3 regions of the Achromobacter sp. MFA1 R4 genome follow, and region 3 is predicted to be linked to each of the others. Evidence: predicted binding sites of a transcription regulator. Region 3 holds the regulator's gene; each other region holds the start of a gene.
What was found. Region 3 encodes LexA, which represses DNA repair genes until DNA is damaged. Its sites were predicted from a motif close to ACTGTATNNNNATACAGT; they were not measured.
Positions count from the first base shown of each region.

Region 1: recA (recombinase RecA) is a predicted target of LexA. The motif match lies at 6,371-6,388, and genes of this name have one in related genera.
Region 2: BXA00_RS22130 (VRR-NUC domain-containing protein) is a predicted target of LexA. The motif match lies at 2,540-2,557, and genes of this name have one in related genera.

Region 1 is NZ_LT707065.1:3,797,154-3,807,765, forward strand. It holds gene BXA00_RS17315 (diguanylate cyclase) at 1-481, shown strand, start outside; gene BXA00_RS17320 (recombination-associated protein RdgC) at 535-1,434, opposite strand; gene BXA00_RS17325 (hypothetical protein) at 1,585-1,794, shown strand; gene BXA00_RS17335 (MFS transporter) at 2,170-3,831, opposite strand; gene BXA00_RS17340 (sensor histidine kinase) at 4,026-5,402, opposite strand; gene BXA00_RS17345 (response regulator transcription factor) at 5,515-6,204, opposite strand; gene recA (recombinase RecA) at 6,528-7,589, shown strand; gene recX (recombination regulator RecX) at 7,724-8,443, shown strand; gene BXA00_RS17360 (LysR family transcriptional regulator) at 8,491-9,408, opposite strand; gene metE (5-methyltetrahydropteroyltriglutamate--homocysteine S-methyltransferase) at 9,610-10,612, shown strand, end outside.
Region 2 is NZ_LT707065.1:4,821,665-4,832,276, forward strand. It holds gene BXA00_RS22120 (GMC family oxidoreductase) at 1-1,045, shown strand, start outside; gene BXA00_RS22125 (cytochrome c) at 1,058-2,386, shown strand; gene BXA00_RS22130 (VRR-NUC domain-containing protein) at 2,575-4,221, shown strand; gene BXA00_RS22135 (ATP-dependent DNA helicase) at 4,218-6,491, shown strand; gene BXA00_RS22140 (group III truncated hemoglobin) at 6,503-6,865, opposite strand; gene BXA00_RS22145 (amidase) at 7,120-8,586, shown strand; gene BXA00_RS22150 (methyl-accepting chemotaxis protein) at 8,861-10,480, shown strand; gene BXA00_RS22155 (chemotaxis protein CheW) at 10,489-10,612, shown strand, end outside.
Region 3 is NZ_LT707065.1:4,631,257-4,641,868, reverse strand. It holds gene BXA00_RS21300 (IscS subfamily cysteine desulfurase) at 1-984, opposite strand, end outside; gene iscR (Fe-S cluster assembly transcriptional regulator IscR) at 1,006-1,545, opposite strand; gene BXA00_RS21290 (low molecular weight protein-tyrosine-phosphatase) at 1,737-2,228, opposite strand; gene uvrB (excinuclease ABC subunit UvrB) at 2,480-4,546, opposite strand; gene BXA00_RS21280 (amino acid aminotransferase) at 4,622-5,821, shown strand; gene lexA (transcriptional repressor LexA) at 5,973-6,623, shown strand; gene lon (endopeptidase La) at 6,767-9,217, opposite strand; gene clpX (ATP-dependent Clp protease ATP-binding subunit ClpX) at 9,475-10,612, opposite strand, start outside.

The DNA of each region.
Region 1 (10,612 bases), 830 kb from region 3:
CGATCCGCTCACCAACGTGCTCAACCGGCGTTTCCTGCCGTCGGTCATCGGGCGCGAGATCTCGATTGCGCGGCGCCAGCGCTCGGACTTTTCGGTGCTGTTGCTGGACATCGATCACTTCAAGGCCATCAATGACGAGTACGGCCATTCGGGCGGCGACCAGATTCTGCGCCAGTTCGCCGAGCTGGTGCACCAGACCTGTCGCTCGAGCGACTTCGTGTTCCGATATGGCGGCGAAGAGTTTCTCGTGGTGCTGGTGGACACCGGAGGAGAGGCGGCGCTCGCCGCCGCCAAAAAGCTCAACGCCGAGATCCGTCGGCACCGCTTCACGATTGCCGAGTCCGGCGCGCTGCCCGTGACGGCCAGCATCGGCGTGGCGACTTTCGATGGGCATCCCGACTACGCCTATCTGATCGATCGCGCCGACCAGGCGCTGTACCGCGCCAAGCAGGCTGGTCGCGACCGCAGCGTCGCCGCATGAAAAAGGCCGCCCCGAAAGGGGCGGCCCTGTGCATGTCCACGCGGGGGGAAGGATCAGACCTTCTTTTCGCCGCCCAGCGCTTCGACCAGCTCGGCCATCATCTTGGCCAGCTCGCCGGTCATGAGCATCATGTCGGAATCGAACTTCTCGTCGTCGTTCGCGGCGATGCCTTCGTTGCCTTCCTTCAGCACGTCCAGCGGCGCAACGCGCTTGACGTCCAGCCCCTCGGTCAGCACGAACGACACGCGGTCGGCCCAGGTCATGGCCAGGCGGGTGCACTGCTTGCCCGACTGGATGTGACGGCGCACGTCATCGGCATCGATGGAGTGCTTGACGTAGCGGATCGCCGCGCCGCTTTCTCCGGACGAGCGCAGTTCGGTGTCCTGGTCGATGGTGAAGTTGGTCGGGGCCTCGTCTTCGGCCAACCAGCCGGTCATGGCCGAGGCGGGCGATTGGGCCACGTACAGGTTTTCCAGCGGGAAGGGATCGACGCACTTGGCCAGCAGGCCGATGACTTCGTCGGCCTTGGCCGAGGCGGCCGCGTCGATGACCAGCCAGTTGTTCTTCGGGTCGATCCACACGCGCGTGTCGCGATACACGCTGAAGGCGCGCGGCAGGAGCTCGTCCGTGACGCGTTCCTTGATTTCCTTCATCTGCTTGCGGCCCGGCTTGTAGCCTTGCTGCTCTTCGATCTCCTGGGCGCGCGCTTTGGCGACCTGGTTGATCACGGTGCCGGGCAGCAGCTTCTTTTCCGCGCGCAGGCTAAGCAGTATCTGGCCGTTGACCTCGTGGGCAAGCCCGCCGTTTTCGCGCGGAGGAACCCATCCGAGGCTTTGCATTTCCAGGTTGTTGCCGGCTTGGTAGGCATGCCGCGCCAGCGTTTCTTCAAGCTGTTCGCCCGTCAGAGTCCAGGGCGAGGAGAGGCGATAAATCTTGAGATTCTTGAACCACATGAGCGTCGGCCAAAAGGGTTGATTCTATACGACGCGGCCGCTTTGCCGAAGCGGCTTGACGCACCGGCAACAGGCGACACGTTCTGTCACTGACACGGGTCGGCCTATCCGGTAATGTCCGGCGCACCAGCGTGCACTTGGAGAGAAAACATGAAAATCATTGGCGCGATCCTGATCGTCCTGGGCGTGGCCGCCCTGGCGTACAAGGGCTTCAGCTACAAGTCCGAGGAAACGGTCCTGCAGATCGGTTCCGTGAAGGCAACCGCGGAAACCGAGAAGTCGGTGCCGATCCCGACCTGGGCAGGCATTGCCGCCATCGTGGCGGGCGTGGTGGCGATCGGCGTGGGCATGCGTCGATGATCGACGCCGGCCCCCAGGCCGGCTGCGAGGATCGAGGCGAGATGGTGGCGGCTGCGTTTGCGGCCGCCATTCTTTTGCGCGGGCCCAAAAAAGCGGCCCGGCTCAGTGAAGAGTCGGGCCGGTACGGGAGCACGCAATACCGCGTCATAAAAGGCTCGCGGGGAACGCGGTATCGGTGTCAGAACACCAGCCCTGCAATCGTCTGACAGGGGGATCAATCGTCAGGCAATCTTGCGCAAGGCCGTAATCTGAGCGCTCAGTCTACCGGCGCCGGTCTGACATGGTCCTGAAAGTGGGGCGCAAAAAAAAAGCTCCATAAGGAGCTTTTGAAAGGCCGGGCAGGCGCAGCAGTCCCGCCCGGCGGGGGATGGTCTATCAGGCGTTGATGTCGTTGTCCTTGGATTCGCGCACGAAGAGCGTGCCGATGACCAGGGTCATGACCGCGATGATGATCGGGTACCACAGGCCATCGTAGATGTTGCCGGTGGCCGCCACCACCGCGAATGCGACGGGAGGCAGGAAGCCGCCGAACCAGCCGTTGCCGATGTGGTACGGCAGGCTCATCGACGTGTAGCGGATGCGCGTCGGGAACATTTCGACCAGCATGGCGGCGATGGGGCCGTACACCATGGTCACGAACAGGACCAGGATGGTCAGCAGCACCACGACCATGACGCTGTTGGTCTGGGCGGGGTCGGCCTTGGCCGGGTAACCGTGGCTGCGGATGGCTGCCGTCAGCGCCTTGTCGAGTTCAGCGGCCTTGGCCTTGAATTCGGCCGGGGCCATCGACTTGCCGTCGAACGACGCGAACTCATCGTTGCCGATCTTCACGCGGGCCACCGAGCCGGCGGGGGCCGCTTCGTTGCGGTAGTTCACCGAGTTGCGGGCCATGAACGACTTGACCACGTCGCACGAGCTGGTGAACGACGCCGTGCCCACCGGGTTGAACTGGAACGAGCAGGTGCTGGGATCGGCGATCACCGTGACCGGCGCGGTGGCTTGCGCCTTTGCCAGCGCCGGATTGGCGAAGTGCGTGAGGCCCTGGAAGATCGGGAAGTAGGTCGCTGCGGCGATCAGGCAGCCCGCCATGATGATGGGCTTGCGGCCGATCCTGTCGGACAGCGCGCCGAACACCACGAAGAACGGCGTGCCGATCAGGAGCGCAATGGCGATCATGATGTTGGCGGTGTTGGCGTCGACCTTCAGCGTCTGCGTCAGGAAGAACAGGGCATAGAACTGGCCCGTGTACCAGACCACGGCCTGGCCGGCGGTCAGGCCAAGCAGCGCCAGCAGCACGACCTTCAGGTTCTTCCATTGGCCGAACGATTCGGCGATCGGCGCCTTGGAGCCCTTGCCTTCTTCTTTCATGCGCTTGAAGGTGGGGGATTCGTTCAGTTGCAGCCGGATCCACACCGAGATGCCCAGGAGCACCACCGAGATCAGGAACGGAATGCGCCAGCCCCAGGCCTTGAACTCGTCTTCGCCCATGAACGTGCGGATGCCCAGGATGACCAGCAGCGACAGGAACAGGCCCAGCGTTGCGGTGGTCTGGATCCACGACGTGTAGAAACCGCGGCGTCCGTGCGGGGCGTGCTCGGCGACGTAGGTGGCCGCGCCGCCGTATTCGCCGCCCAGCGCCAGGCCTTGCAGCAGGCGCAGGACGATCAGGATGGCGGGGGCCGCCAGGCCGATGCTGGCGTAGCTGGGCAGGATGCCCACGAGGAACGTGGACAGGCCCATGATCACGATCGTGACCAGGAAGGTGTACTTACGTCCGACCAGGTCGCCTAGCCGGCCGAACACCAGCGCGCCGAAAGGACGCACCGCGAAACCGGCTGCGAAGGCCAGCAGCGCGAAGATGAACCCCGCGGTGGGATTTACGCCAGAGAAAAAGTGTTGGGCAATGATGGCCGCGAGCGAGCCATACAGATAAAAGTCATACCACTCGAACACCGTGCCGAGCGATGACGCGAAGATGACCTTGCGCTCCTCCTTGGTCATCGGACGCGGTTCCGCGGATGGACCGCGGCCTGCCATGGTAGTTGTGCTCATGATGTCTCCTCGTTTTTGGCCGGCGGTTTTCCGCCGTGCATCACCCTCCGCCGGCGGGGCCGACATCGAGCTATGCGTCACATTGCGGGGCGACGCTGACGAGGTTCTGACGTGACCCTTACTTGAATCTTAAAATTGAAACAAATAGTAATCGCTCCTGGGGAGGCTAGGGATAGTCCTTAGCTTTCCAGCGGCTCGGAAGCCGGGGAATACAGGGGGAAAGCGACGCGGATCCGGGTCCCGGGCAGGTCGGAATATTCGGTGGGGTGGTCGCCGATCACAACCGTCGCCCGGTGCTTCTGGGAGATCTCGCGCACGATGGCCAGGCCCAGGCCGCTGCCATCGGACGACGTGCCCAATACGCGATAGAAGCGGTCGAACACGCGCTCGCGCTCGTCGGGCGGGATGCCCGGGCCCGAGTCCTCGACTTCGAGCACGCCCTGGCCGTCCGCCTGCAGTACGCGCACGGTGATGTGGCCGCCGCTGGGCGTGTAGCGCAAGGCGTTGTCCACCAGGTTGTTGAGCAGTTCGGCGAGCAGCAGGGGGTTGCCATTGATTTCGACCGGGGTATCCGAGCCCTCGAAGCCCAGGTCGGTGCTGAGCGACAGCGCCAGCGGGACCCAGTGCATGGTCTGTTCGTAGGCGATGGCGTTGATGTCGGTGCGCGTCAGGCCGATGGCGCTGGGATTCTCGGCGCGCGCCAGCAGCAGCAACTGGTTGACGAGCCGCGTCGCGCGTTCCGAGCCGGTCACCAGTTGGCGCAGGCTGGATTGCATTTCCTCGGGGCTGGCATCGCGCAGCGCCAGTTCGGCCTGCGTGCGCAATCCGGCCAGCGGCGTTTTCAGTTGGTGCGCGGCGTCGGCCACGAAGCGGCGCTGCGCCTGCACGTTGGCGGACAGGCGGTCCAGCAGGTCGTTCATGGCCGCGACCAGCGGCGCGATCTCGGACGGCGCGGCGCGCTCGTCGATGGGCGAGAGGTCGTCGGGCCGCCGCGCCCGCAGCCGCTGCTGCAGCGCATTCAGCGGCGCGACTCCGCGCGACAGGCCGAACCAGACCAGCAGCACGGCGATGGGCAGCACCACGAACTGCGGAATGATCACGCCCTTGATGATGTCGTTGGCCAGCTGCGTGCGCTTTTCGACGGTCTCGGCCACGATCAGCAGCGCGGGTTGCGTGCCGGGCAGGTGCAGGTCCACCCACGTGAACGCGAGCCGGATGCCGAAGCCGCGCAGCGTGTCGTCTTCGTACTGCACCTCGCCGGGCCGGGGCTGTCCCACGGTGGTCGGCAGGGGCAGCGCGCGGTCGCCGCCCAGGTATTCGCCCCGGCTGCCCAGCGCCAGCCAGAACACGCTGTCGGTCTCGTCGGCGCGCAACACGTCGCGCGCGGCATCGGTCATCTTCAGCACCGCGCGCCCGTCCTGGGCGTGGACCTGCCGGGTCAGGACGTGCAGGTTGTTGGCCAGCGCGCGGTCATACGGGACATTGGCGATGTTCTGCGCGACCACGTACGTGATGGCGACGCTCATCGGCCAAAGGAGAAACAGGGGCGCCAGCATCCAGTCCAGGATCTCGCCCAGCAGCGAACGCTGCGGGGGCGCGAAGCTCGGGCCCTTGGACCCGGCTTGCATGATATCCAGGGCTTCCTGGTTGAGCGGCTCCGGCGAGGGCTCAGCTTGCGAGGTACGCCGCACCCTGGTCCCGCTCAAGACAGTAGCCCAGGCCGCGCACGGTGACGATCTTCACGCCGCTGGGTTCGAGCTTCTTGCGCAGGCGATGCACGTAGACCTCGATGGCATTGGTGCTGACTTCCTCTCCCCACTCGCAGAGGTGGTCCACGAGCTGGGTCTTGCTGACCATGCGACCGCTGCGGGTCAGGAGGATTTCGAGCAGGCTGACCTCGCGCGCCGACAGGTCCAGCGTCTGGTCGTCCACGATGGCGACGCGGCCGGTCTGGTCGAACAGCAGCCGGCCGTGCTTGATCATGGTGGCGCCGCCGCCCGCGCCGCGCCGGGTCAACGCCCGGACTCGGGCTTCGAGCTCGGACAGCGCAAAGGGTTTGGCCATGTAGTCGTCCGCGCCCAGGTCCAGGCCCTTGACGCGCTGCTCGATGCTGTCGGCGGCGGTCAGGATGAGAACGGGCAGGGCGGAATTGCGGGCGCGCAGGCGGCGCAGCACTTCCAGACCCGCCAGTTGCGGCAGCCCGAGGTCCAGGATGAGCAGGTCGAAGGCCTGGGCGGCCAGCGCGGAGTCCGCGGCCAGCCCGTCGCGCACGGCGTCGACGGCATAGCCGTTGTGGCGCAACGAGCGGGACAGGCCGTCGGCCAGGATGCTGTCGTCTTCGGCGATCAGGATACGCATGGGCTGCTGCAAGAATGAAACCCGCCGCGCCTTCCGCCGCTGGGCGGCGCGCTTTCCGCCTGGGGCGGCCCGGCGGCGGAAAAAGGGGAAAATACCGGGATCGCTCTGGATTCTGTCATATGGCGCGGGGCTTGCCACTCAGGGTATACGTGCAAAAGACTGGCACACTGGGTTTTTGTCCAGTACAATCCGATGCCATAATCTGACCCGTAGCTCAAGGCGCCGACGGAACCGTCCGCTCCGGCCGCCAGATTCGACCGTCTGACTTCGCTGTCAGAACCGCATTTTCCCGACTTCCAGATACGTTACAGACAGGACTCCTCATGGACGACAAAACCACCAAGGCCGCCGCTTCGGAAAAGGCCAAGGCGCTTGCCGCGGCGCTTTCGCAGATCGAAAAGCAGTTCGGCAAGGGCTCGATCATGCGCTACGGCGACAACGAGGTCTCGCATGACATCCAGGTGGTGTCCACGGGTTCGCTGGGTCTGGATATCGCGCTGGGCGTCGGCGGCCTGCCGCGCGGCCGCGTGGTCGAAATCTACGGTCCGGAATCGTCGGGCAAGACCACCCTCACGCTCCAGGTCGTCGCCGAAATGCAAAAGCTGGGCGGCACGTGCGCCTTCGTCGACGCGGAACACGCCCTGGACGTCCAGTACGCCTCCAAGCTGGGCGTCAACCTGGCCGACCTGCTGATCTCGCAGCCGGACACGGGCGAACAGGCGCTGGAAATCACCGATGCGCTGGTGCGCTCCGGTTCGGTCGACCTGATCGTCGTCGACTCGGTGGCTGCCCTGGTGCCCAAGGCTGAAATCGAAGGCGAAATGGGCGATTCGCTGCCCGGCCTGCAGGCCCGCCTGATGAGCCAAGCGCTGCGCAAGCTCACCGCCACCATCAAAAAGACCAACTGCATGGTCATCTTCATCAACCAGATCCGGATGAAGATCGGCGTCATGTTCGGCAACCCCGAAACCACCACCGGCGGCAACGCGCTCAAGTTCTACGCGTCCGTGCGCCTGGACATCCGCCGCATCGGCTCCATCAAGAAGGGCGATGAGGTCGTCGGCAACGAAACCCGCGTCAAGGTCGTCAAGAACAAGGTCGCGCCGCCGTTCAAACAGGCCGAGTTCGACATCATGTACGGTGCCGGCATCTCGCGCGAAGGCGAAATCATCGACCTGGGCGTGGCCGCCAACGTGGTCGACAAGTCCGGCGCCTGGTACAGCTACAACGGCAACCGCATCGGCCAGGGCAAGGACAACGTCCGTGAATACCTGAAAGAGCACAAGGACATGGCCATCGAAATCGAAAACCGTGTCCGCGAAAACCAGGGCATTGTCAGCCGCGCCGCCGAATTCGTGCCCACCGCGGAAGACGCCGCCGAGTAATCGGGGCACTTCACCGGCCGCAAGCCCGCTTGCGGCCGCGACCCCTTGCCGTTCCTCATGCGGGATCGGCGAACTGCGGCAGGCGCCTGGACGGGCCTGCCGTTTTGCATGGTGTACAGCAAGCAGGAACGCGCATGAGCTGGAAATCGACTCCCGCGTCAGCCGAGCGCCTACGCGCCAAGCTGGATGACGAATTCGAAACGGTCGCCAAACCGCAAGGCTTGCGGCGCACCTCCGATGCGCGTCTGCCGCGCGAGCCCGCCGTTGTGGCGGACGACGCTACCGATGATTGCGCACCTGTCTGGCAACGCAGCTCCGAACAACGCAGTTCCGAACAACGCAGCGCAGGTCGTCAGCGACGCGCCGAGTCGGACGGCGACGACGCGACACCCGCTGACGGCAGGCCGGCCCGCAAAGGGCCATCGCTGAAGATGCGCGCGGTGGGCTATCTGTCGCGGCGCGAACATGCGCGCGAAGAACTGGCTCGCAAGCTTGCGCCCCACGCCGAAGATCCCGATGAAGTCGCCACCGTGCTCGATGCGCTCGAAAAAGAGGGCTGGCTGTCCACTGAACGCTTCGCGCAAAGCCTGGTCCATCGGCGCGCCTCGCGCCAAGGGGCGGCGCGCATCGTGCAGGAACTGCGCCAGCACGGCGTCGACGACAACCAGGTCGCCGAACTGCGCGACCAGCTTCGCGCCACCGAATACGACCGGGCGCTGGAAGTCTGGAAAAAGCGCTTCGGCGCCAAGCCCGACGACCGCGCGGCCTACGCCAAGCAGGCGCGCTTTCTGGCCAGCCGCGGTTTCGCGCACGACGTGATCCGGCGCATCCTGGGCGAGGGCGACGAAGACTGACGCCGGCTCCCGCATGGGCCGGCGCCCGCAGGCCGAAGCAAGTCCCGCTATTTCGCCGACTTGATCCCCGACAGGGTCTTGAAGCACACGTCGCGGGTGATGGTCAGGAACTCGTCGATGTACGAGGCCTCCGTGTCCTCGCTGCGCACGGTGGCATACAACGTGCGCCACACGCCCTGCGGGCCCAGGCGGCAAAGCCGCAGCCATCCCTGGTTCATGTATTCGGTGAGCGCCCAGTTGGGCAGGGCCGCCACGCCACGGTTGCTGGCGACGAGCTGCGCGATGATGGGCGTCAGCTCCGCCTTTCGGATCGCGGCGGGCTCCACGTCCGCCGGGTCCAGGAAGGCCGTGAAGACGTCCAGGCGCTGCTTGTCCACCGGGTAGGTGATCAGCGTCTGGTCCGCCAGTTGCTCCGGCATGACGAACTTGCTGGCGGCCAGCGGATTGGATTCGGACACCGCCAGCACCAGCTCGTACTTGAAGAGCGGCAGGTATTCCACCGCGTCCAGCGGTTGCGGGTCCGACGTGATGACCAGGTCCAGGTCGCCGCGCACCAGCGCGGGCAGGGGGGCGAAAGAGAACGCCGCGGACAGGTCCAGGGCCACATCGGGCCATTGGACGCGAAAGGCGTCCAGCGCCGGCATCAGCCACTGGAAGCAGGAATGGCAATCGATCGCCAGGTGCAGCCGTCCGGTGCGCCCGGCCGCCAGGCGCTGCAGGTCCCGCTCGGTGGCGCGGATGCGGGGGAGAACCTCGTCGGCCAGAGCCAACACGCGCAGGCCGGCGGTGGTCAGCCGCGCTGGGCGGGTCCGGCGATTCAGCAAGGGCGTGCCCAGCCGGGCTTCGAGGTCGCGCAACTGGTGGGATAGGGCCGATTGCGTCAGGTGCAGGCGCTCGGCGGCCTCCTGGAGACTGCCGCCTTCGCGGATGGCGGTCAGCGTTTCGAGATGGCGGATTTCTAGCATGAGGGTGCGATCATTTCAGGCGTTCGAACCGGATCCCGGCAGGGAAGGGAGGCTGCGGGCTCTGGGCCAGGACAGGTTGGCGTTCTCGCTAGTTTATGAGATTTTTTCATCTTATGAATGTAGACATTGATTTTGATTCATTTTGATTTGGCCTCAGAATGATCGTCACTTGAACAAAATTTGTCGAATGGCGGTGTTCACATGACTACGATTCATAATTTGGGGTTCCCCCGCATCGGCGCCCAGCGCGAACTCAAGCGCGCGGTCGAGGCCTACTGGGCCGGCAGGCAGGGCGCCGACGCGCTGGAAGAAACGGGCCGCGAGCTGCGCGCCCGGCATTGGAGGCTGCAGGCCGCCACCGGCATGAAGTTCGTGCCGGTGGGCGATTTCGCCTGGTACGACCAGATCCTGGAGTGGACGACGCTGCTGGGCGCGGTGCCCGCGCGCTTTGGCCAGAAAGACAATGAGCCGGTCTCGCTGGATACGCTGTTTCGCATGGGCCGCGGCCGCGCCCCGTCCGGCAACCCGGCCGCCGCGTGCGAAATGACGAAGTGGTTCGACACCAACTATCACTACATCGTCCCCGAGCTGGTGCCCGGGCAGAACTTCCGCATCGCGCGCGAATCCCTGTTTGAACAGGTCAATGAAGCCCTGGCGCTGGGGCTGGAGGTCAAGCCGGTGATCCCCGGACCCCTGACCTGGCTGTATCTGGGCAAGGGCGACGCCTTTGCCGATGGCGCCGCCGACGCCGGCAAGCTGCAACTCCTGGCGGCGCTGCTGCCGGTGTATGAGGAAGTGCTGGCGCGCCTGGGCAAATTGGGCGTGCAGTGGGTGCAGATCGACGAGCCCATCCTGGCGCTGGACCTGCCGCAGGCCTGGCGCGAGGCGTTCCTGCAGTCCTATGCCACGCTGTCCGCCAGCCCCGTGAAGCTGCTGGTCGCCACCTACTTCGACGGCCTGAAGGACAACCTGTCGACGGCGCAGGCCCTGCCGGTGGCTGGTCTGCATGTGGACCTGGTGCGCGCGCCCGAGCAATTTGCTGAGGTGGTTGCCGGTCTGAATGACGGGCAGGTCCTGTCCGCGGGCATCATCAATGGACGCAACATCTGGCGCACCGACCTGGACGCCGCTATCGCCACGCTGGCGCCGATCGCGCGCCAGTTGGGCGACCGCCTGTGGCTGGCGCCTTCTTGCTCGCTGCTGC
Region 2 (10,612 bases), 190 kb from region 3:
CTACGGCTGCTACATGTATTCGAAGGCCTCGCCGCAGACCACGATTCTGCCGGTGCTGCTGAAGAAGCCGAATTTCGAGCTGCGCACGCGTTCGCAGGTGATCAAGGTCAACCTGGATTCGACCGGCAAGAAGGCCGTGGGCGTGACCTATATCGACGCCGAGGGCCGCGAGATCGAGCAGCCCGCCGACCTGGTGATCCTGTCGGCCTACCAGATGCACAACGTGCGCCTGTTGCTGCTGTCGGGCATCGGCAAGCCCTACGACCCGAAGACCAATGAAGGCGTGGTCGGCAAGAACTACGCGTACCAGATGAACGGCGCGGTCAACGTGCTGCTGCCCAAGGGCACGCAGTTGAACCCGTTCGTGGGTACTGGCGCGGGCGGCGTGGGCATGGACGACCTGAACGGCGACCAGTTCGACCACGGTCCGCTGGGCTTCGTCGGCGGGGCCAGCATCCGCCACGTGCGTTACGGCGGCCGTCCCATCAAGCAGACGCCGACGACGCCGGGCACCCCGACCTGGGGCACGGCCTGGAAGGCGGGCGTGCAGGACGCCTATCAGCGCTTCATGACCATCGGCATTTCCGGTTCGGTGATGTCGTACCGCGACGCGTACCTGTCGCTCGATCCGACCTACAAGGACGCCTACGGCCAGCCCCTGCTGCGCATGACGTTCGACTGGCACGACAATGAGTTCGACATGCTGGGCTACATGGGCAAGCGCATGGAGACCGTGGCCAAGGCCATGAATCCGGAGAAGCACTTCGTGGCGGTGCGCAAGAAGGGCGCGCGCTACGACACGCGCGTCTACCAGAGCACGCACAACACGGGCGGCGCGATCATGGGCTCCAATCCCAAGGAAAGCGTGGTCAACAAGTACCTGCAGAGCTGGGATGTGCCGAACGTGTTCGTGATGGGCGCCTGCGTGTTCCCGCAGAACATGGGCTACAACCCGACGGGGCTGGTCGGCGCCTTGGCCTATTGGGCCGCGCAGGCGATCCGCGAGCAGTACCTGAAGAACCCCGGCCCGCTGGTCCAGGCTTAAGGAGACGGAACAATGTTGAAGCAGACCATTGTTGCGGCCGTCTCGGCCATGTCGGCCCTGGTTGCCAGCGCGGCGTTCGCGGCCGACGGCACGACGGCATCGACCGATGCACAGATGATCAAGCAGGGCGAGTACCTGTCCCGCGCCGGCGACTGTATCGCCTGCCACACGGCCAAGGGCGGCAAGCCTTTTGCCGGCGGCCTGGGGATCGATTCGCCGCTGGGCATGATCTATTCCACGAATATCACGCCGGACAAGGAAACGGGGATCGGCAACTATTCGCTCGAGGACTTCGACCAGGCCGTGCGCCACGGCGTGGCCAAGGACGGACATTCGCTGTACCCGGCCATGCCTTACACCGCGTACGCCAAGGTCACGCCCGAGGACGTGAAGGCCTTGTACGCCTACTTCATGCACGGCGTCGAGCCCGTGAAGCAGGAGAACAAGGACACCGACATCGTGTGGCCCATGTCCATGCGCTGGCCGTTGACGGTGTGGCGCTGGATGTTCGCGCCCGACGTGGCGACGGCTCCGGTCACGGTAAACGCCAGCGGCGCCGACAAGCAGGCGCTGCTGCGCGGCCAGTACCTCGTTGAAGGCCTGGGCCATTGCAGCACGTGCCACACGCCGCGCGGCGTGGCCTTGCAGGAAAAGGCGCTGACGGATGCGGACGGTGCCGCATTCCTGTCGGGCGGCGTGGTGGAAGGCTGGCTGGCCAAGAACCTGCGCGGCGACGCCACGGACGGTCTGGGTAGCTGGAGCAAGGAGGACATCGCGACCTTCCTGAAGTCCGGCCGCAACGGCCATTCGGCGGCTTTCGGCGGGATGGCCCAGGTGGTCGAGGAAAGCACGCAGCACCTCACCGACGACGACCTGAACGCGATTGCGGTGTACCTGAAGAGCCTGCCGCCGGTGAACAAGGACGCCACCAAGCCCCTGGCCTATGACGAGACCGTGGCGCAAGCGCTGCGCACCGGCAAGGACAAGAGCGACGGCGCCATGGCCTTCCTGAACAACTGCGCGGCCTGCCACCGCAGCACGGGCAAGGGTTACACCGAGACCTTCCCGCAGCTGGCGCTGAGCTCGACGGTCAACTCGGCCGATCCGGCCTCGCTGATCCACATCGTGCTCAAGGGCGCGCAGATGCCGGGCACGGCGTCCGCCCCGACCGCGTACGCGATGCCGGGCTTTGACTGGCGCATGACCGACAAGGAGGTCGCCGACGTGGTGAGCTTCGTGCGGTCGAGCTGGGGCAACCAGGGCGCGACGGTCACCGCGTCCGACGTGGCCAAGGTGCGCAAGGAGATCGGCGCGGCGCCGCAGCCGGTGCGCGCGCAGTAAACGACGGCCCCGTGCACGACCAGCCCGGCGGCTTGCTGCCGGGCTGGCAAAAGGCGCCGGAGAGTCCAGGCTCTCCGGCGCCTCTTTTTTTGCTGCGGGTGTGCGACGTGTCCACCAAGCCCGGCAGAATCCGTCGGCAGGGCTGCTATGATTACTGGATAAATAAACAGTCTCCCCGGCCGCCGCCGATGTTGCCCCCGCACCGTTACTACTACCTGCACAATTTCCAGCGCGCGCTGGCGTGGGTCTCGGACCGCTACGCCGATCTGCTGGACGAAGACGACTGCCGCTTCCTGGCGGATTTTGCTGCCATGCCGCAGGCGTCGCAGGCCTTGATGGTGCGGATGCTGATGCGGCGCGGACCATGGTTCCGGGCCAGCCGGTTGGTCTACGAGGAAATCCCTGCGGTCCAAGAGGCGGCCCGGCCGCTGGAGGCGCTGGGATGGTTGGACGCGCGCGCACCGATGTCGCTGGACGAGCTGTTTGCGTTGCTGACCAAGCCCGAGCTGTGCCGTGTATTCGCGTCGCGCGGCGCGGTACGTCCGGGGATGCGCAAGGCCGATCTGCTGGAGGCGTTGCGGGCCGAGCTGCCGCAGGCCCGGCCCTATGGCGAGTGGGACCCGGATTCCGCCGAAGCCGTGTGGCGCGTGATGGTGTCGCAACGCTGCGAACGCCTGCGCCTCATGTTCTTTGGCAATCTGCATCAGGACTGGTCGGAGTTCGTGCTGGCGGACCTGGGCGTGTTCCAGTACGAAGCCGTGCCGTTCGACGCCGCGTCGCGGGCATTCCAGACGCGCGAGGACGTCGATTGCTATCTGGCCTTGCATGCCTGCCGCCAGGCGCTGGACGAAGGCGCGGCCGTGGACGACCTGCTGCGCGCCGCGCAGGCGTGCGCCAGCGGCAATGCCTGGCTCGAAAAGCGCCGCGCCAAGGTGCTGCTGCGGATCGGGCAGGCCTGCGAGCGGGCGCAGGACTGGGAGGCCGCGCAGCGCGCCTATGCGTGTTGCGATTATCCCGGCGCGCGGCATCGGCGCATCCGCGTGTATGAACGGATGCAGCGGTTCGAGGAAGCGATGGCGCTGGCCTTGCAGGCCGGCAGCGCGCCCGAAAGCGAGGAAGAGAGCCAGCGCGTGGCGCGCATGATGCCGCGGCTGCGGCGCGGGCTGGGGCAGGGCGCGGCGGCGCGCATCGCCCCGCCGGTCGTGCCGCGCACCGACCTGTCGCTCGCGCGCCCGGTGCAGCCGTCGTCGGTGGAGTACGTGACGCGCGATCACCTGCATCAGGACGACGCCCCGGTTCATTACGTCGAGAACGCGCTGATCAATTCGCTGTTCGGCCTGCTATGTTGGCCCGCGGTGTTTGCGCCGTTGCCTGGCGCTTTCTTCCACCCCTTCCAGCGCGGCCCCGCCGATCTTGAATCGCCAGACTTCCACGCGCGTCGGCAGGCGCAGTTCGACGCGTGCCTTGCGCACCTGGATACGCACACCTATCGCGACGTCATCCTTCGGCGATACGCCGACAAGGCTGGCGTGCAATCGCCGTTCGTGTTCTGGGGCGCGTTGTCCGAAACCTTGCTGGCGCAGGCGCTGGACTGCGTTCCCGCCGCGCACCTGAAACTGCTTTTCACGCGCATGCTGCGCGACGTCAAGGGCAACCGGACCGGCCTGCCGGATCTGGTGCGCTTCTGGCCGGCCGAGCGCCGCTATGAACTGATCGAGGTGAAGGGGCCTGGCGACAAGTTGCAGGACAACCAGATCCGCTGGCTGCAATACTGCGTCGCGCACGGCATGCCGGTGCGTGTCTGCCACGTGAGCTGGCAGGGGGATGCGGCATGAGCTACGCGGTGGCGGTGCGCGCGCTGTGCGAGTTCACGGCCCGGGCGGGCGACCTGGATCTGCGCTTCACGCCCGCGCCCAGCGGCCTGGAGGGCATGGCGGGGCATGCGGTGGTGACGGGGCGGCGGGGCCCCGAATACGAGACCGAGGTTTCCCTGTCCGGCGCTTTTGAAGGCCTGCTGGTGCGCGGCCGCGCCGACGGCTACGACCCCGTGGCCAACCAGTTGGAAGAGATCAAGACCTACCGCGGTCAATTCGACAGCGTGCGCGAGAACCACCGCGTGGTGCATTGGGCGCAGGCGCGCGTTTACGGCCATCTGCTGTGCCAGGCGCGGGGCCTGGAGAGCGTGCGCGTGGCGCTGGTGTACTTCAACGTGGCGACCGAAGAAGAGACGGTGCTGGTGGAAACGCACGATGCCGCGGCGCTTGCCGCCTTCTTTCAGCAGCAATGCGAGCGGTTCCTGGCCTGGGCAAAGACGGAATTGGCGCATCGCCAGACGCGCGACGCGGCGCTGGAAAAGCTGGCGTTCCCGCATGGCGAATTCCGCGCCGGACAGCGCGATCTGGCGGTGGCCGTGTACCGCACGGCGCGGGACGGCCGCTGCCTGATGGCGCAGGCGCCCACGGGCATCGGCAAGACGCTCGGGACGATATTTCCGCTGCTCAAGGCCAGTCCGGGTTCCGGCCTGGACAAGGTGTTCTTCCTTGCTGCAAAGGGTTCCGGACGGGGGTTGGCGGTCGAGGCGCTGGACACGATCAACGCGCAGCCTGCGGCGCCCGGCCTGCGCGTCCTGGACCTGCAGGCCCGCGACAAGAGCTGCGTGCATCCCGACCTGGCCTGCCATGGCGATTCCTGCCCGCTGGCGCGAGGCTTCTATGACCGCCTGCCCGACGCGCGCGCCGCGGCGCTGGCGCGTCATACCCGGCTGGACGCGCCGGCCGTGCGCGCCACTGCCCTGGAACATGACGTCTGCCCGTATTACCTGTCGCAGGAGCTGATCCGGTGGAGCGACGTGGTGGTGGGCGACTACAACTACTACTACGACGCCACCGCGATGCTTTACGCCCTGACGCAGGCGCATCAATGGAAGGTGGCGGTGCTGGTGGACGAGGCCCACAATCTGGTGGACCGCGCGCGCCGCATGTACACGGGCGAGCTCGACCAGCACCGGCTCACGGCCGCGCGCCACGCCGCGCCCAAGGCCTTGAAGAAGCCGCTGGATGGGCTGCATCGGTCCTGGAATGCGTTGAACAAGAAGCAGGCTGAACGCTACCAGGCGTACGAAGCTGCGCCGGCGGGCGTGCTGGCGGCGGTGCAGAAGGCGGTCGCGGCCATCACTGAGCACATCGGCCAGACGCCGCTGCCGCAGGACGATCCGCTGCTTGGCTTTTACTTCGAGGCGCTGCATTTCGTGCGGCTGGCGGAGCAGTTCGGCTCGCATGCGCTGTTCGATGTGACGTTGGGCGACGTGGGGTTCGCCGGCGCCAAGACGCCGCCGTCCACGCTGTGCGTGCGCAACGTGATACCTGCCCCGTACCTGGCCGCGCGCTATGCGGGGGCGCACGCCACGGTGCTGTTTTCGGGCACGCTGAGTCCGCAGCAGTTCTATCGCGACACGCTGGGGCTGCCCAAGGACACGCCGTGGATCGACGTGGCCGCGCCGTTCCAGGCGGAACAACTGGCGGTGCGGGTCGTGGGCAATGTATCCACGCGCTATCGCGACCGCGAGCGCTCGCTGGCGCCCATTGCCGACCTGATCGCGCGCCAATATGCCGAGCGTCCCGGCAATTACCTGGGCTTCCTGAGCAGCTTCGACTACCTGAAGGGCGTGGCCGACCTGATGCGCGAGCGCCATCCGCAGGTGCCGATCTGGCTGCAGACGCCGGGCATGGACGAGCCCGGCCGCGCGGCGTTCCTGGCGCGCTTCACGGAAACGGGGCAGGGCGTGGGCTTCGCGGTGTTGGGCGGCGCGTTTTCGGAAGGGGTGGACCTGCCGGGCAGGCGGTTGATCGGCGCGTTCATCGCCACGCTGGGCCTGCCGCAGGTCAATCCGGTGAACGAAAACATGAAGCGCGCCATGGACCTGCGCTATGGCCAAGAGAACGGCTACGACTACACCTACCTGTATCCCGGCATGCAGAAGGTGGTGCAGGCGGCGGGCCGGGTCATCCGCACGGAGCACGACGTTGGCACGGTGCATCTCATCGACGATCGTTACCGGCGCGCCAAGGTGCGCGGGTTGTTGCCGGGCTGGTGGCGGGTGGACTGACCCGGCCGACGTTACGCGGGCCGCAGTTCGGTCAGCGGTTGGTCCGGATTCCGCGACACCTGGTAGCCGTACCAGAGGCTGCGCGCCATGCGCTCGGCCATTTCCTGCGCGGCGTCGGCCAGGGCGCGGTTGGGCAGGGCGTCGGTGGTTTCCGCGAAGAGCACCAGCCAGCGTTCAAAGAGCGCAGCGCTCAGGTTGGGCATGGCCACGTGCTTGGGCATGGGCATGCCCGAAAAGCGCCGGGTGCCCAGCAGCACGGCGGACCAGAAATCCGACAGCGTGGCCAGGTGCTCGTCCCAGTCGTGGACCATGCCGTTGAAGACGGGGCCCAGCGCGTCGTCCGCGCGCGCCTTGCCATAGAAGGTGTGGACCATGTCCCGGATTTCGGCTTCGGTGCAGAGGTCGGCGGGCGCGGGGGCGGGGGTGGTCAAGCGGGTCTCCGGGGGAAGGGCAGGAGGCGATGTTAGGACGGGCGAGGTCCGCGGCGGTTTGATGTGGCTCAAGCAGACGCATCGGCGCTGATTTGGGTAGTATCGTCGCCATGCGCGCACGGCTGCCGCCGCCTCGCGCTTGACCACCATATGTGCGCCCGGCGGATTCGCGGGACGCCTTCAGGAGACGAACCCTCATGCCTACCCCCGCCCCGCTGAACGAAATCGTGGCCATGCCCGCGCACGCGCTGTCGGACGCCATTCGCGGCCGCAAGGTGTCCTGCCGCGAGGTGATGCAGGCGTACCTCGCGCATATCGACCGGGTCAATCCCAAGCTGAACGCCATCGTCGCGCGCCGCGACAGCGACGAATTGCTGCGCGAGGCCGACGAGCGGGATGCGCAACTGGCCGCAGGGCTATGGCTGGGCTGGCTGCATGGCATGCCGCAGGCGCCCAAGGACCTGACCGCGGTGCGGGGCATGGTCACGTCGATGGGGTCGCTGGTCTACAAGGACGTGGTGTCGCCGCACGATTCGATTCTGGTGGAGCGCATGCGCGCGGCCGGCGCCATCTTCATCGGCCGTACAAATGTGCCCGAATTCGGACTGGGGTCGCACACCTACAACCAGGTCTATGGCGCGACCGGCAACCCCTACGACGCCAGCAAGACGGCTGGCGGCAGCAGCGGCGGCGCGGCTGCGGCGCTGGCCGCCCGCATGCTGCCGGTGGCCGATGGCAGCGATTTCGGCGGCTCGCTGCGCAATCCGGCGGCGTTCTGCAACGTCTACGGGATGCGCCCCTCCGCGGGCCGTGTGCCGTCCGGACCCTCGCCCGAGGTGTTCCTCAAACAGCTTTCTTATGAAGGGCCGATGGGCCGCACGCCGCGCGACGTGGCCCGGCTGCTGTCGGTGATCGCCGGCCACGACCGCCGGGCGCCGCTGTCGCTGACGGACGACCCGTCTCTATACGCACAGCCGCTGGAGGCGGACCTGTCGGGCAAGCGCGTGGGCTGGCTGGGCGACTGGGGCGGCTACCTGCCCATGGAGCCGGGCATCCTGGACCTGTGCACGCAGGCGCTGCAAGACCTGGAGACGGCGGGCTGCCGCGTGGACGACTACCAGGTGCCGTTCGCGGGCGACCGGCTCTGGCGCATCTGGCTGGCGCATCGCCACCTGATGGTGGGCGGGCAGTTCCATGCGCTGGTCCACGATCCGGAGACCCGCAAGCTGGTCAAGCCAGCCCTGATCTGGGAGGTGGAAGGCCTGGAAGGCATGACGGCGCGCCAGGTGTATCAGGCCACCGAAGAGCGCAGCGCCTGGTATCAGACCGTCCTGCGCATGTTCGACGACGTGGATTACCTGGCCGTGCCGTCGGCGCAGGTGTTTCCGTTCGATGTAACGCTGGACTGGCCCAAGGAGATCGCGGGCCGGCCCATGGACACCTACCATCGCTGGATGGAGACCGTGACGCCCTGGACGCTGGCGGGGTGCCCGGTCATCAGCGTGCCGGTGGGATTCAACGCGGCGGGCCTGCCGATGGGCATGCAACTCATCGGGCCGCCGCGGGGCGACCTGGCGGTGCTGCAGTTGGCCCACGCCTACGAAGGGGTGCGCGACTGGGTGCGGGCGCGTCCGCCGCAGGCGCTGTGGGCCGACGCCGCGTGACGCGGTTTGCACCTTGCGCTACTCGTGCTACCTGCGCTAACAAATACCGGTTGATTTTTTGTAATAGATATTTGCATTTTTCGGACGAAGTCAGCCATGTTTTGCGTTTTGCCCTGTTTTTCATGGCTGTGATGCGGCACCTTTGTAATAATTATCGATATTTCCCATCTTCCCCACCGATAAGGGCTGTCCGGAATTCCGGACAGCAGGGGAATCACCCCTGGGGCGTCCCGGCAGGACGTCGCAATTCGATACAGTGCAAAGGTCTCCCGGTATGAAGAATGTGACGCTCCGCCAGCGCATCCTGGCCAGTTTCCTGGCCATTCTCGCCATCATGACGCTGATGGTGGTGGTGGACTACCGGCGGCTTCTGCATGTCGAAGCGGAAGTCGAAATGATCAACGCCGACGCCGTGCCGGGCATCTACTACAGCACGTCGATCCGGGCAGCGTGGTTCGCCGGCTTCGTGGCCGTGCAGGATGCCTTCCATGCGCCGACCGAGGCGGACCGCCGCGCGGCGCTGGAAGCCCTGCCGCGCAACGACAAGCAGCTCGACGAGCACGTGGAGTTCTACCTGCGCACCATCGGCCGGCAGGACGACGAACACATGTTCGAGGAATTCCAGAAGGAGCTGCAGGAATACAAGCGCATCCGCGCCGATATCCTGTCATCGAGCGTGCAGGCGGATACGTCCCTTGCGCTGATGCGTATCCAGTCAGAATTGCGCCCGTCCTTTTATCGGGGCCGCGACATCCTGGCCAAAATGGTGAGCGCAAACAAGGCGCAGGCCGACGAAGCGGCCGTGAGCATTCGCGAATCCGTGCAAGCAGCCGAGGTCGGCATGCTGGTGTCTCTGGCCATGGCCATCGCCGCGTCCATCGTGTGCGGCTACCTCCTGATGCGCGCCATCGCCAATCCCATGCGCGAAATCGTGAAGACGCTGGAAGCGACGGGCGGAGGCGACCTGAGCCGCCGGCTCAGGCTGTCGCGCAAGGATGAGTTCAATGCCATTGAAATCGGCTTTAACGGCATGGTGGACGAGTTGACCGGCCTGGTCGGCAAGACCCAGCGGTCCGCGGTGCAGGTGGCCACGTCCGTGACCGAGATCGCCGCCACGTCCAAGCAGCAGCAGGCCACCGCGTCGGAAGTCGCGGCCACCACCACGGAAATCGGCGCCACCTCGCGCGAGATCTCGGCAACCTCGCGCGAACTGGTGCGCACCATGACCGAGGTTTCCAGCGCCGCCGAACAGACCGCCACGCTGGCGGGCAGCGGGCAGGTGGGCCTTGCGCGCATGGAGGACACCATGCGCAATGTGGTGGGCGCGGCCGGGTCGGTCAACGCCAAACTGGCGGTGCTCAATGAAAAGGCGGGCAACATCACGCAAGTCGTGACGACGATCACGAAGGTGGCTGACCAGACCAACCTGTTGTCGCTGAACGCGGCCATCGAAGCGGAGAAGGCCGGCGAGTACGGCCGCGGCTTCGTGGTGGTCGCCACCGAGATCCGGCGCCTGGCCGACCAGACGGCAGTCGCCACCTACGACATCGAACAGATGGTGCGTGAAATCCAGTCGTCGGTGTCCGCTGGCGTGATGGGCATGGACAAGTTCTCCGAGGAAGTCCGCCGCGGCATGGCGGACATGCAGCAGGTGGGAGACCAGCTTTCGCAGATCATCCAGCAGGTGCAGACGCTGGCGCCGCGCGTGCAGATGGTGAACGAGGGCATGCAGGCGCAGGCCACGGGCGCCGAACAGATCAACCAGGCCCTGCAGCAACTGAGCGACGCGGCGCAGCAGACGGTGGAATCGCTGCGTCAATCCAGCCTTGCCATCGAAGAGCTGACGCTGGTGGCCAATGATCTGCGCAGCGGCGTGTCCCGCTTCAAGGTGTGAACGCTGCCATGACATCTGCCGCCGTCCGCGCACGGACCGCCGCGGGCCATGCCGGCCCCGGGCGCCGGCTTTATCTGCTTTTCCGTATCGGCGCGGACCGCTATGCGCTGGACGCCGGGGACGTCGCCGAAG
Region 3 (10,612 bases):
GGTGCAGGCCGAACCGCTGGACACCGCGAGTTCCTTGATCGCCATGATCAGGGACTCGCCTTCGACGTAGTTGAAGCTCACGTTCAGGTTGTGCGGCACGCGCTGGTCCATGTCGCCGTTCAGGTAGACCTCTTCGATCTCCGACAGGCCTTTCCACAGACGGTCGCGCAGCATGCGGATGCGCTCGTTTTCGGTCCCCATTTCTTCGCGCGCCAGGCGGAAGGCTTCGCCCATGCCGACGATCTGGTGCGTGGCCAGCGTGCCCGAGCGGAACCCACGCTCATGGCCACCGCCGTGCATCTGCGCCTCGATGCGGATGCGCGGCTTGCGGCGCACGTACAGCGCGCCGATGCCCTTGGGGCCGTAGGTCTTGTGAGCCGAGAACGACATCAGGTCGACCTTCAGCTTTTGCAGGTCGATTTCCACCTTGCCGGTCGCCTGCGCGGCGTCGACGTGGAAAATGATGCCCTTCTCGCGGCAAATTTCGCCCAGCGTTTCCACGTCCTGGATCACGCCGATTTCGTTGTTCACCATCATCACGGACACCAGCACGGTATCAGGACGCAGCGCCGCCTTGAAAACGTCCAGGTCGATCAGGCCGTTGTCCTTGACGTTCAGGTAGGTGACTTCAAAGCCCTGCCGTTCCAGCTCGCGACAGGTGTCCAGCACAGCCTTGTGCTCGGTCTTGACGGTGATGATGTGCTTGCCGCGTTCGGCATAGAAGTTCGCGGCGCCCTTGATGGCCAGGTTGTCGGATTCGGTGGCGCCGGAGGTCCAGACGATTTCGCGCGGGTCGGCGTTGACCAGCTTGGCGACTTCCTCACGGGCGCGCTCGACGGCCTCTTCGGATTCCCAACCAAACGCGTGGCTGCGCGAGGCGGGGTTGCCGAAGTTTTCATAAAGCCAGGGCACCATCTTGTCCACGACGCGGGGGTCGACGGGCGTCGTGGCCGAATAATCCAGATAGATCGGACGGGTGGTCATTTCTACAACTCCTGATACTTCTTATACGGTGGCATTGGCGGCAACGGTGGTGGTCGGGGCATTGGCGGCAGGCGCGCCTCCCACCCGATTCACTCGCACCGCGCAGGCCTGCGCTTCATTGTTGGCTTCCTGCAATTGGCGCACACGCTGCTGATCGACCAGATCCTGCAGCGACACCGAATCCAGGTAATCCACCATCTTGCGATTCAACGTGGCCCAGAGTTCGTGCGTCATGCACTTGCCCGGCTTGCCGTCGTTGCCGCTCGTACAGTCCCGCTTGCCGCCGCAACTGGTGGCGTCCAGGGGTTCGTCGACGGCGAAAATGATGTCGGCGACCGTGACGTTGCGCGCAAGGCGCGCAAGCGAATAACCGCCACCCGGACCGCGCACGCTGTCCACGAGTTCGTGGCGACGCAATTTGCCGAAGAGCTGTTCCAAGTAGGAAAGCGAAATGTTCTGACGCTGGCTGATGGCCGCAAGAGTGACCGGCCCACTATGCTGCCGCATAGCCAGATCGATCATGGCAGTCACGGCGAAACGCCCTTTGGTAGTTAGCCGCATGGTGAATTCCCTGTGATTCGGCAATGGCCGCCAGCGAATCCAGCGGTCAATACCCGAGTAATTGGCTCAAGTATAGCCTATTCCCGACTAATTTGGTATGGCTCCCGGCTACAAAAAACCGCGCATCTGCGCGGCTTTTCACTGCCTTGTACCTTGAGAGCCGCTCTGCAGGCGGCCCCACACCCATGCAATCAAGCAGCCTGGTACTGGGTGGCGCGCTTGCGGACCAATTCGAGGACGCCCTGACAGGCATCTTCCAGATAGTCCAGCACCTTGCCGAAACCATCCGCGCCGCCATAGTAAGGATCAGGCACGGTGGCCTCTTCGAACTCATTGGCAAAGCGCATGAGCAGCATCAGCTTGTGCTGATAAGCCTTGGGGCATTGCTGCTGCATGGCGGACAGGTTGTCCCAGTCCATGGCGAGGATGAGATCGAAGTCGCGGAAGTCTTCCGCGGTGACCTGACGCGCCTCGCAGTGGGTGATCTCGTAGCCGCGCTTGCGTGCTGCGGCCTGCGCCCGGGCATCAGGCGCCTCGCCGATATGAAACGCGTGCGTGCCCGCGGAGTCGATGCGCACGACATCGCCCAAACCCGCGTCATTCACCAAATGGCGAAACACGCCCTCTGCGCTCGGCGAGCGACAGATATTGCCCATGCAAACGAAAAGTACCTTGGTCATCATGAAAGCAAGTGTGCGGGAAAACCCGAGATTAGGCAAGCTTTTTTTGCGCCTGCGCAATTGATTCAAAGCAACCCGACCACCTTACAATCACCTTGAAAATCATTGACTTGCAAGGTGTTGTTCAGGTAATCACTGAAAATATAGGGCGTTAAAAATCCGGAATCGTTACACCCTGATTGCAACGCAGCAGTTTCCACCGCGATTCAGCTAAATGTCAGCGCTTTGACATGAATTGAAACACACCGACGGACCTAGACTGCCCCATCCAGCAACACGCGTTGCTTCAACGCATTAAGCGAATCGCGGGCTGCCGCGGCCTGTTCGAACTCCAGGTTGCGAGCATGATCCATCATCAGCTTTTCCAGGCGTTTGATTTCGCGCGCCAGCGCCTTCTCGTCCTTGAGCAGCTCGGCGGGAACGGCAGCTTCCAGCGTGTCGTGCTGGGCCGGCGCCACGATGCCGTCGATCAATTCGCGCACAGCCTTGTGCACGCCGCGCGCGGTGATTCCGTGGTCCTCATTGAACTGCAGCTGCTTGGTCCGGCGGCGGCTGGTTTCGTCCATGGCGCGCTTCATCGAATCCGTGATGCGATCGGCGTAGAGGATGGCATGGCCATTGAGGTTGCGCGCGGCTCGGCCGATGGTCTGGATCAGGCTGCGCTCCGAACGTAGGAACCCTTCCTTGTCGGCATCCAGGATGGCCACGAGCGACACTTCAGGAATATCGAGCCCTTCGCGCAGCAGGTTGATTCCCACGAGCACGTCGAAGGTGCCCAGGCGCAAGTCCCGCAGAATCTCCACGCGCTCAACGGTATCGATGTCGGAGTGCAGGTAGCGCACCTTCACGCCATGTTCGCTCAGGAAGTCGGTCAGATCCTCGGCCATGCGCTTGGTCAGCGTGGTGACCAGCACACGGTCGCCCTGGGCAACGCGCGTTTTGATCTGGCCCAGCAGGTCATCCACCTGCGTGCGCGCGGGCAGCACCTGCACGATCGGATCGACAAGCCCCGTGGGCCGCACGACCTGCTCCACGACATTGTCGGTGTGCTCCTGCTCGTAGGCGGCCGGCGTCGCCGAAACGAAGACGCACTGGCGCATGCGGGCCTCAAATTCCTCGAGTTTCAGCGGGCGGTTGTCCAGCGCGGACGGCAGGCGAAAACCGTACTGCACGAGGGTTTCCTTGCGAGACCGGTCTCCCCGGTACATGGCGCTGAGCTGGCCGATCGTGACGTGGCTTTCGTCGATGAACATCAGTGCATCGGACGGCAGGTAGTCGATCAGTGTCGGCGGCGGCTCGCCCGGCGCGGCGCCGGACAAGTGGCGCGAGTAGTTTTCGATACCCTTGCAGAAGCCCAGCTCCTGCAGCATTTCCAGGTCGAAGCGGGTGCGCTGCTCCAGCCGCTGCGCCTCCACCAGATGGCCGTCATCGACGAAGCGCTTGACGCGTTCGCGCAATTCTTCCTTGATGGTTTCAATGGCGCGCAGCACGGTGTCGCGGGGCGTCACGTAGTGCGACCCGGGGTAGACCGTAAAGCGCGGCAGCTTCTGGCGTATACGGCCCGTCAACGGGTCAAAGAGCTCCAGGCTTTCGATCTCGTCGTCGAACAGCGTGACCCGCAGGGCGAGCTCGGCGCTTTCCGCCGGGAAGATGTCGATGGTTTCGCCGCGCACGCGGAATACCCCGCGCGTGAACTCGGCGTCGTTGCGCGTGTATTGCATGGCAACCAGCCGCGCCAGGATTTCACGCCGCGCGATCTGGTCGCCGGCGCGCAGGATCAGCACCATCGCGTGATAGTCGCCAGGATTGCCGATACCGTAGATGCAGGACACCGTGCCTACGATGATCGTGTCGCGGCGCTCCAGCAGGCTCTTGGTGGCCGACAAACGCATCTGCTCGATGTGTTCGTTGATCGACGAATCCTTTTCGATGAAAAGGTCGCGCGTCGGCACGTAGGCTTCGGGCTGGTAGTAGTCGTAATACGAAACGAAGTACTCGACCGCGTTCTTCGGGAAGAACTCGCGCATTTCGGCGTAGAGCTGCGCGGCCAGCGTCTTATTCGGGGCCAGGACGAGCGCCGGGCGGCCCAGCCGCGCGATGACGTTGGCCATGGTGTAGGTCTTGCCGGACCCCGTCACACCCAGCAGGGTCTGGAACATCAGGCCGTCTTCGACACCCTGCGTCAGCCCCTCGATGGCCGTGGGCTGGTCTCCCGCGGGCGGATAGGGCTGATAAAGATGAAACGGGCTGTCAGGGAAATCGACGAATCCCGGACCTGCGGCGGGAGCGCCCGCGCTCGGGTCTATTGCGCTCTTAGGCATGCTAGACTGTTCCAGGGTAAACCCCCCATTATCCACAGCACTCCGTACTGCGTCCACCCACCTCATCAGAGTCCCATGAGCACCCTTTTCGATTCCGTCGAACTCGCGCCGCGCGACCCCATTCTTGGTCTGAACGAACAATACAACGCGGACACCCGCCCCGGTAAAGTCAACCTGGGCGTGGGCGTGTATTACGATGATCAGGGTCGCATTCCCCTGTTGGGCGCAGTGCGCAAGGCCGAGGCCGCGCGCATCGAAGCCGCCGCCGCCCGCGGTTATCTTCCGATCGAAGGCATTGCCGGCTACAACAGCGGCGCCCAGGCTCTGCTGCTGGGCAAGGACTCCGCGCTGGCAGCCGCCGGCCGCGTGCTGACCACGCAGGCCCTGGGCGGCACCGGCGCGCTCAAGATCGGCGCCGACTTCCTGCGCCAGCTTCTCCCGGGCTCCAAGGTGCTGATCAGCGACCCGAGCTGGGAAAACCACCGCGCGCTGTTCGAGCGTGCCGGCTTTGAAGTCGGCACCTACGCTTACTACGACGCGACCACCCGCGGCTTGAACTTCGAAGCGATGCTGGCCGACCTGAAGGCGGCGCCCGCCAAGACCATCGTCGTCTTGCACGCGTGCTGCCACAATCCCACCGGCGCGGATCCCACCGCCGACCAGTGGAAGCAGATCGCCGCCGTCGTCAAGGAAAACAACCTGGTCCCGTTCCTGGACATCGCCTACCAAGGGTTTGGCGACGGCCTGACGGAAGACGCCTCGGTCGTGCGCCTCTTTGCAGACATGGACATGACCATGTTCATCAGCTCGTCGTTTTCGAAGTCGTTCTCGCTGTACGGCGAGCGCGTCGGCGCGCTGACGGTCGTGGCGGGCAGCAAGGAAGAAGCCACCCGCGTGCTGAGCCAGCTCAAGCGCGTCATTCGCACCAACTACTCGAACCCGCCCACCCACGGCGGCACGGTGGTCTCGACGGTGCTCAACACGCCCGAGCTGTTTGCCCTCTGGGAAGAAGAACTGGCCGGAATGCGTGACCGCATCCGTCTCATGCGCAAGCAGCTCGTCGACAAGATCAAGGAACACGGCGGCAAGCAGGACTTCAGCTTCGTGCTGAAGCAGCGCGGCATGTTCTCGTACTCGGGCCTGAGCGCCGCGCAGGTCGACCGCCTGCGTGAAGAACACGGCGTCTACGCCATCTCCAGCGGCCGGATCTGCGTGGCTGCGCTGAACAGCGGCAACATCGACAAGGTGGCCGCCGCCATCGCGGCAGTGCTTTAAAACCGCAGGCCGGCGCCACGCCGGCGGCAGCCAGAAACGGGACCCCGCGGGTCCCGTTTTTATTTGCGCCCGGCTCGGCTTGCTTTTTTGCGCTGCGTCCCCCAGAATGGCGCTGTATATATGTACAGTCCGCCCACAACGGATCATCGCCATGGCCAGCAAACTTACTGATCGCCAACAACAAATCCTGGATCTCATCAGGCAGACGGTTTCGCGCACCGGCTTTCCGCCGACCCGCGCCGAAATCGCCCAAGCCCTGGGTTTCCGTTCGCCCAACGCCGCAGAAGACCATCTCAAGGCGCTGGCCCGCAAAGGCGCCATCGAACTGACCGCCGGCGCTTCCCGCGGTATCCGCCTGAAGGATGCGGCGACCTCCCCCGCACAGGCCTCGTTGCCCATCCCTGCCCTGGCGCAGCTCCTCCTGCCCCTGGTTGGCCGTGTCGCAGCGGGCAGCCCCATCCTGGCGGCTGAACACGTCGAACGCGAAGTCGGCGTCGATCCCAACCTTTTCGCCCAGGCGCCGGATTACCTGCTGAAGGTGCGCGGCATGAGCATGCGCGATGCCGGCATCCTGGAAGGCGACCTACTGGCCGTCAAGAAAGCCTCCGAAGCCCGCAATGGCCAGATCGTGGTGGCCCGACTGGGCGACGACGTCACGGTCAAACGCTTGCAGCGCCAGAACGGCCATATCGAACTCCTGCCCGAAAACCCCGATTTCGAGACCATCGTGGTCAAGCCCGACCAGGAATTCGCACTGGAAGGCATTGCCGTAGGCCTCATCCGCACCCAGGCGCTGCACTAGGCGCGTCGGCGCAGCACCCTAAAAAAACAAACCCCGCTCAAACATCGAGCGGGGTTTTCGTATTGGGACGCCAGGGCTGGCCCGGGATATCCTGATCTGGATCGGGCGCCCTCTTTCGAAGGCGCCCGGCGTTCAAGCTGCCATCAGTGCTTCATGACCGGATCGGTCGAGCCCGGATCGGCCGGCTTGGCCACCAAAGACTCCTTGACGGCTTCTTCCTCGGCGAGCGGTTCGGGCAGACGCTCCAGGGCAAGCTCCAGCACCTTGTCGATCCAGCGCACCGGGACGATCTCGAGATGGTTCTTGACGTTGTCCGGGATCTCCGCCAAATCCTTGACGTTTTCTTCCGGGATCAGAACCGTCTTGATACCGCCACGATGGGCCGCCAGCAGCTTTTCCTTCAGGCCGCCGATCGGCAGCACTTCGCCGCGCAACGTGATCTCGCCCGTCATGGCGACGTCGGCGCGCACCGGGATGCGCGACAGCGCCGACACCATGGCGGTGGTGATCGCGATACCCGCGGACGGACCGTCCTTGGGGGTCGCGCCTTCCGGCACGTGCACGTGCATGTCGTGCTTTTCGAACACGCTGTCCGCAAAGCCCAGACGACGGGCCCGCGAGCGCACAACCGTGCGCGCGGCTTCGACCGATTCCTTCATCACATCGCCGAGCGAGCCCGTGCGCTGGATGACGCCCTTGCCGGGCATGTCCGCGACTTCGATCGTCAGCAGGTCGCCGCCGACTTCCGTCCACGCCAAGCCCGTGACCTGGCCGATCTGGTTTTCCTTCTCGGCCATGCCGAACGCGTAGCGACGCACACCCAGATAATCGCTGAGATTGTCTGCCGTGACGTTGACAGCCTTGACCTCTGGCGCCTTGCCTTCGGCCTTGGCGCGATCGCTCTGGGTCAGCAATTGCTTGATGACCTTGCGGCAGATCTTGCCGACCTCGCGCTCGAGCGCACGCACACCGGCTTCGCGGGTGTAGTAGCGCACGATGTCGCGCAGCGCGCTGTCATCGACAGTCAACTCGGTATCCTTCACGCCGTTGTTCTTCATCAGCTTGGGCAGCAGATGGTCGCGGGCGATGTGGATCTTTTCTTCCTCGGTGTAACCCGACAGGCGGATCACTTCCATACGGTCGAGCAGCGCCGGCGGAATGTTCAGCGTGTTGCTGGTCGCCACGAACATGACGTCCGACAGGTCGAAGTCGACTTCGATGTAGTGGTCCTGGAACGTGTGGTTCTGTTCCGGATCCAGCACTTCGAGCAACGCCGACGAGGGATCGCCGCGGAAATCCATGCCCAGCTTGTCGATTTCATCCAACAGGAACAGCGGATTGCGCACGCCGACCTTCGACATGTTCTGCACGATCTTGCCCGGCATGGAACCGATGTACGTACGACGGTGACCGCGGATCTCGGCCTCGTCGCGCACGCCGCCCAGCGCCATGCGGACGAACTTGCGGTTCGTGGCTTTGGCGATCGACTGGCCGAGCGAGGTCTTGCCCACGCCCGGAGGACCGACCAGGCACAGGATCGGCGCCTTCACCTTGTCCACGCGCTGTTGCACGGCAAGGTATTCCAGGATCCGTTCCTTGACCTTTTCCAGGCCATAGTGGTCGTTGTCCAGCACCGTTTCGGCGTTGCTGATCGAATTGTTGATCTTGCTCTTCTTTCTCCAGGGGAGATTGATGAGCGTGTCGATGTAGTTGCGCACCACGGTGGCCTCGGCCGACATGGGCGACATGAGCTTGAGCTTCTTGAGCTCGGCATCGGCCTTCTTGCGCGCCTCTTTGGGCATGTGGGCAGCGATGATCTTCTTTTCGAGCTCTTCGATGTCCGCGCCCTCTTCGCCTTCGCCCAGCTCCTTCTGAATGGCCTTGACCTGCTCATTCAGGTAGTAGTCGCGCTGGCTCTTTTCCATCTGCTTTTTCACGCGGCCGCGAATCCGCTTTTCGACCTGGAGGATGTCGATTTCGGTTTCGAGTTGCGTGAGCAGGCCTTCCAGGCGTTCGGAGGTGCCGACGATCTCGAGCATCTTTTGCTTCTGCTCGAGCTTCAGGGGAAGATGCGCGGCGATCGTGTCGGCCAGGCGACCGGCATCATCGATGCCAGCCAGCGAGGTCAGGATCTCCGGGGGGATCTTCTTGTTGAGTTTTACGTACTGCTCGAATTGCGCAACGATGGCGCGGCGCAGGGCTTCGGTTTCGGAGCCTTGCATGGCGTCCGGTTCGATCGGCGACACCTGGCAGGTGAAGTGCGAATCGGCATCTTCGATGCTGTTGATGCGCGCGCGCTGCGTGCCTTCGACCAGCACCTTCACGGTGCCGTCAGGCAGCTTGAGCATCTGCAGGATGCCGGCGACGCAGCCGATTTCGTAGACGTCTTCAGGCGTGGGGTCATCCTTGCCGGCGGATTTCTGGGCCACCAGCATGATGCTTTTGCCCGCTTCCATCGCAACCTCGAGCGCGCGGATGGAGCGCGGACGGCCGACGAACAGCGGGATGACCATGTGCGGGAACACTACGACATCGCGCAGCGGCAGCAGGGGGAGGTCGATCGGGTCGGAAGGCAGGGTCTGGCTGGCAGACATATGGGGTTCCTCGGTATGACTCGGCGTATGGGGACGGGACACCCGGGAATACCCGAGCAATCTCGTCAATTACGTCTGTTATGGGAACAATAGCCGAAAATTCAAGATCTCGGCCGCCTGGATCACCAAAAGGCCCCAAATAAGGCCCTGGAGCGCTTCCAGTATGCGGCCATGACAGCCGACTGAAAAGCGTGTTTTGGGATGGAGAAGCGCCCTAGGCAAAAAAACCCGTTACGAGAACGGGCTTTTTTGAAATATCAGGCGGCGGCGTCGCGGACTTCTCCGCGCTCCGGCTTCTCTGGCGCGGCGTTTTCATCCGAGTAGATCAGCAGGGGCTTGCCCTCGCCTTCGATGGCGTTCTCGTCGAGCACCACGCGCTTGACGTTGCCTTGGGACGGCAGGTCATACATGGTGTCGAGCAGTGCCTGCTCGATGATGGAGCGCAGCCCGCGCGCGCCCGTCTTGCGGCGAAGCGCCTTGCGGGCGATGGCCTTGAGTGCGGCAGGCCGCACGTCGAGCTCGGCGCCTTCCATGGCAAACAGCTTCTGGAACTGCTTGAGCAAGGCGTTCTTGGGCTCGGTCAGGATCTGGACCAGCGCGGCTTCGTCCAGCTCGTCCAGCGTCGCGACCACCGGCAGGCGACCGACCAGTTCAGGGATGAGGCCGAACTTGATCAGGTCTTCGGGCTCGACTTCGGAGAAGAGCTCGCCCACGCCGCGTTCGGACTTGGCGCGCACCGACGCCGAGAAGCCGATGCCGGACTTTTCCGTGCGGTCGCGAATGACCTTTTCCAGTCCGTCGAAGGCGCCGCCCACGATGAACAGGATGTTGGTGGTATCCACCTGGACGAAGTCCTGGTTGGGATGCTTGCGGCCGCCCTGCGGGGGCACCGAGGCGACCGTGCCTTCGATGAGCTTGAGCAAGGCCTGCTGCACGCCTTCGCCGGACACGTCACGGGTGATGGACGGGTTGTCGGACTTGCGGGAAATCTTGTCGATTTCATCGATGTAGATGATGGCGCGCTGCGCCTTCTCGACTTCATAGTTGCAGTTCTGCAGCAACTTCTGAATGATGTTTTCGACGTCTTCACCCACGTAGCCGGCTTCGGTCAGCGTCGTGGCGTCGGCCATCACGAAAGGCACGTTCAGCATGCGAGCCAGCGTCTGGGCCAGGAGCGTCTTGCCCGAGCCGGTGGGCCCGATCAGCATGATGTTGCTCTTGGAGAGCTCGACTTCGTCGCCCTTGATTTCGCCGTGCCGAATGCGCTTGTAGTGGTTGTAGACGGCCACGGCCAGCATGCGCTTGGGCGAGGTTTGCCCGATGACGTACTGGTCGAGGAAGGTCTTGATTTCGGCCGGAGTGGGCAGCTCGGAACGAATCGCCGCGCGCGCAGTG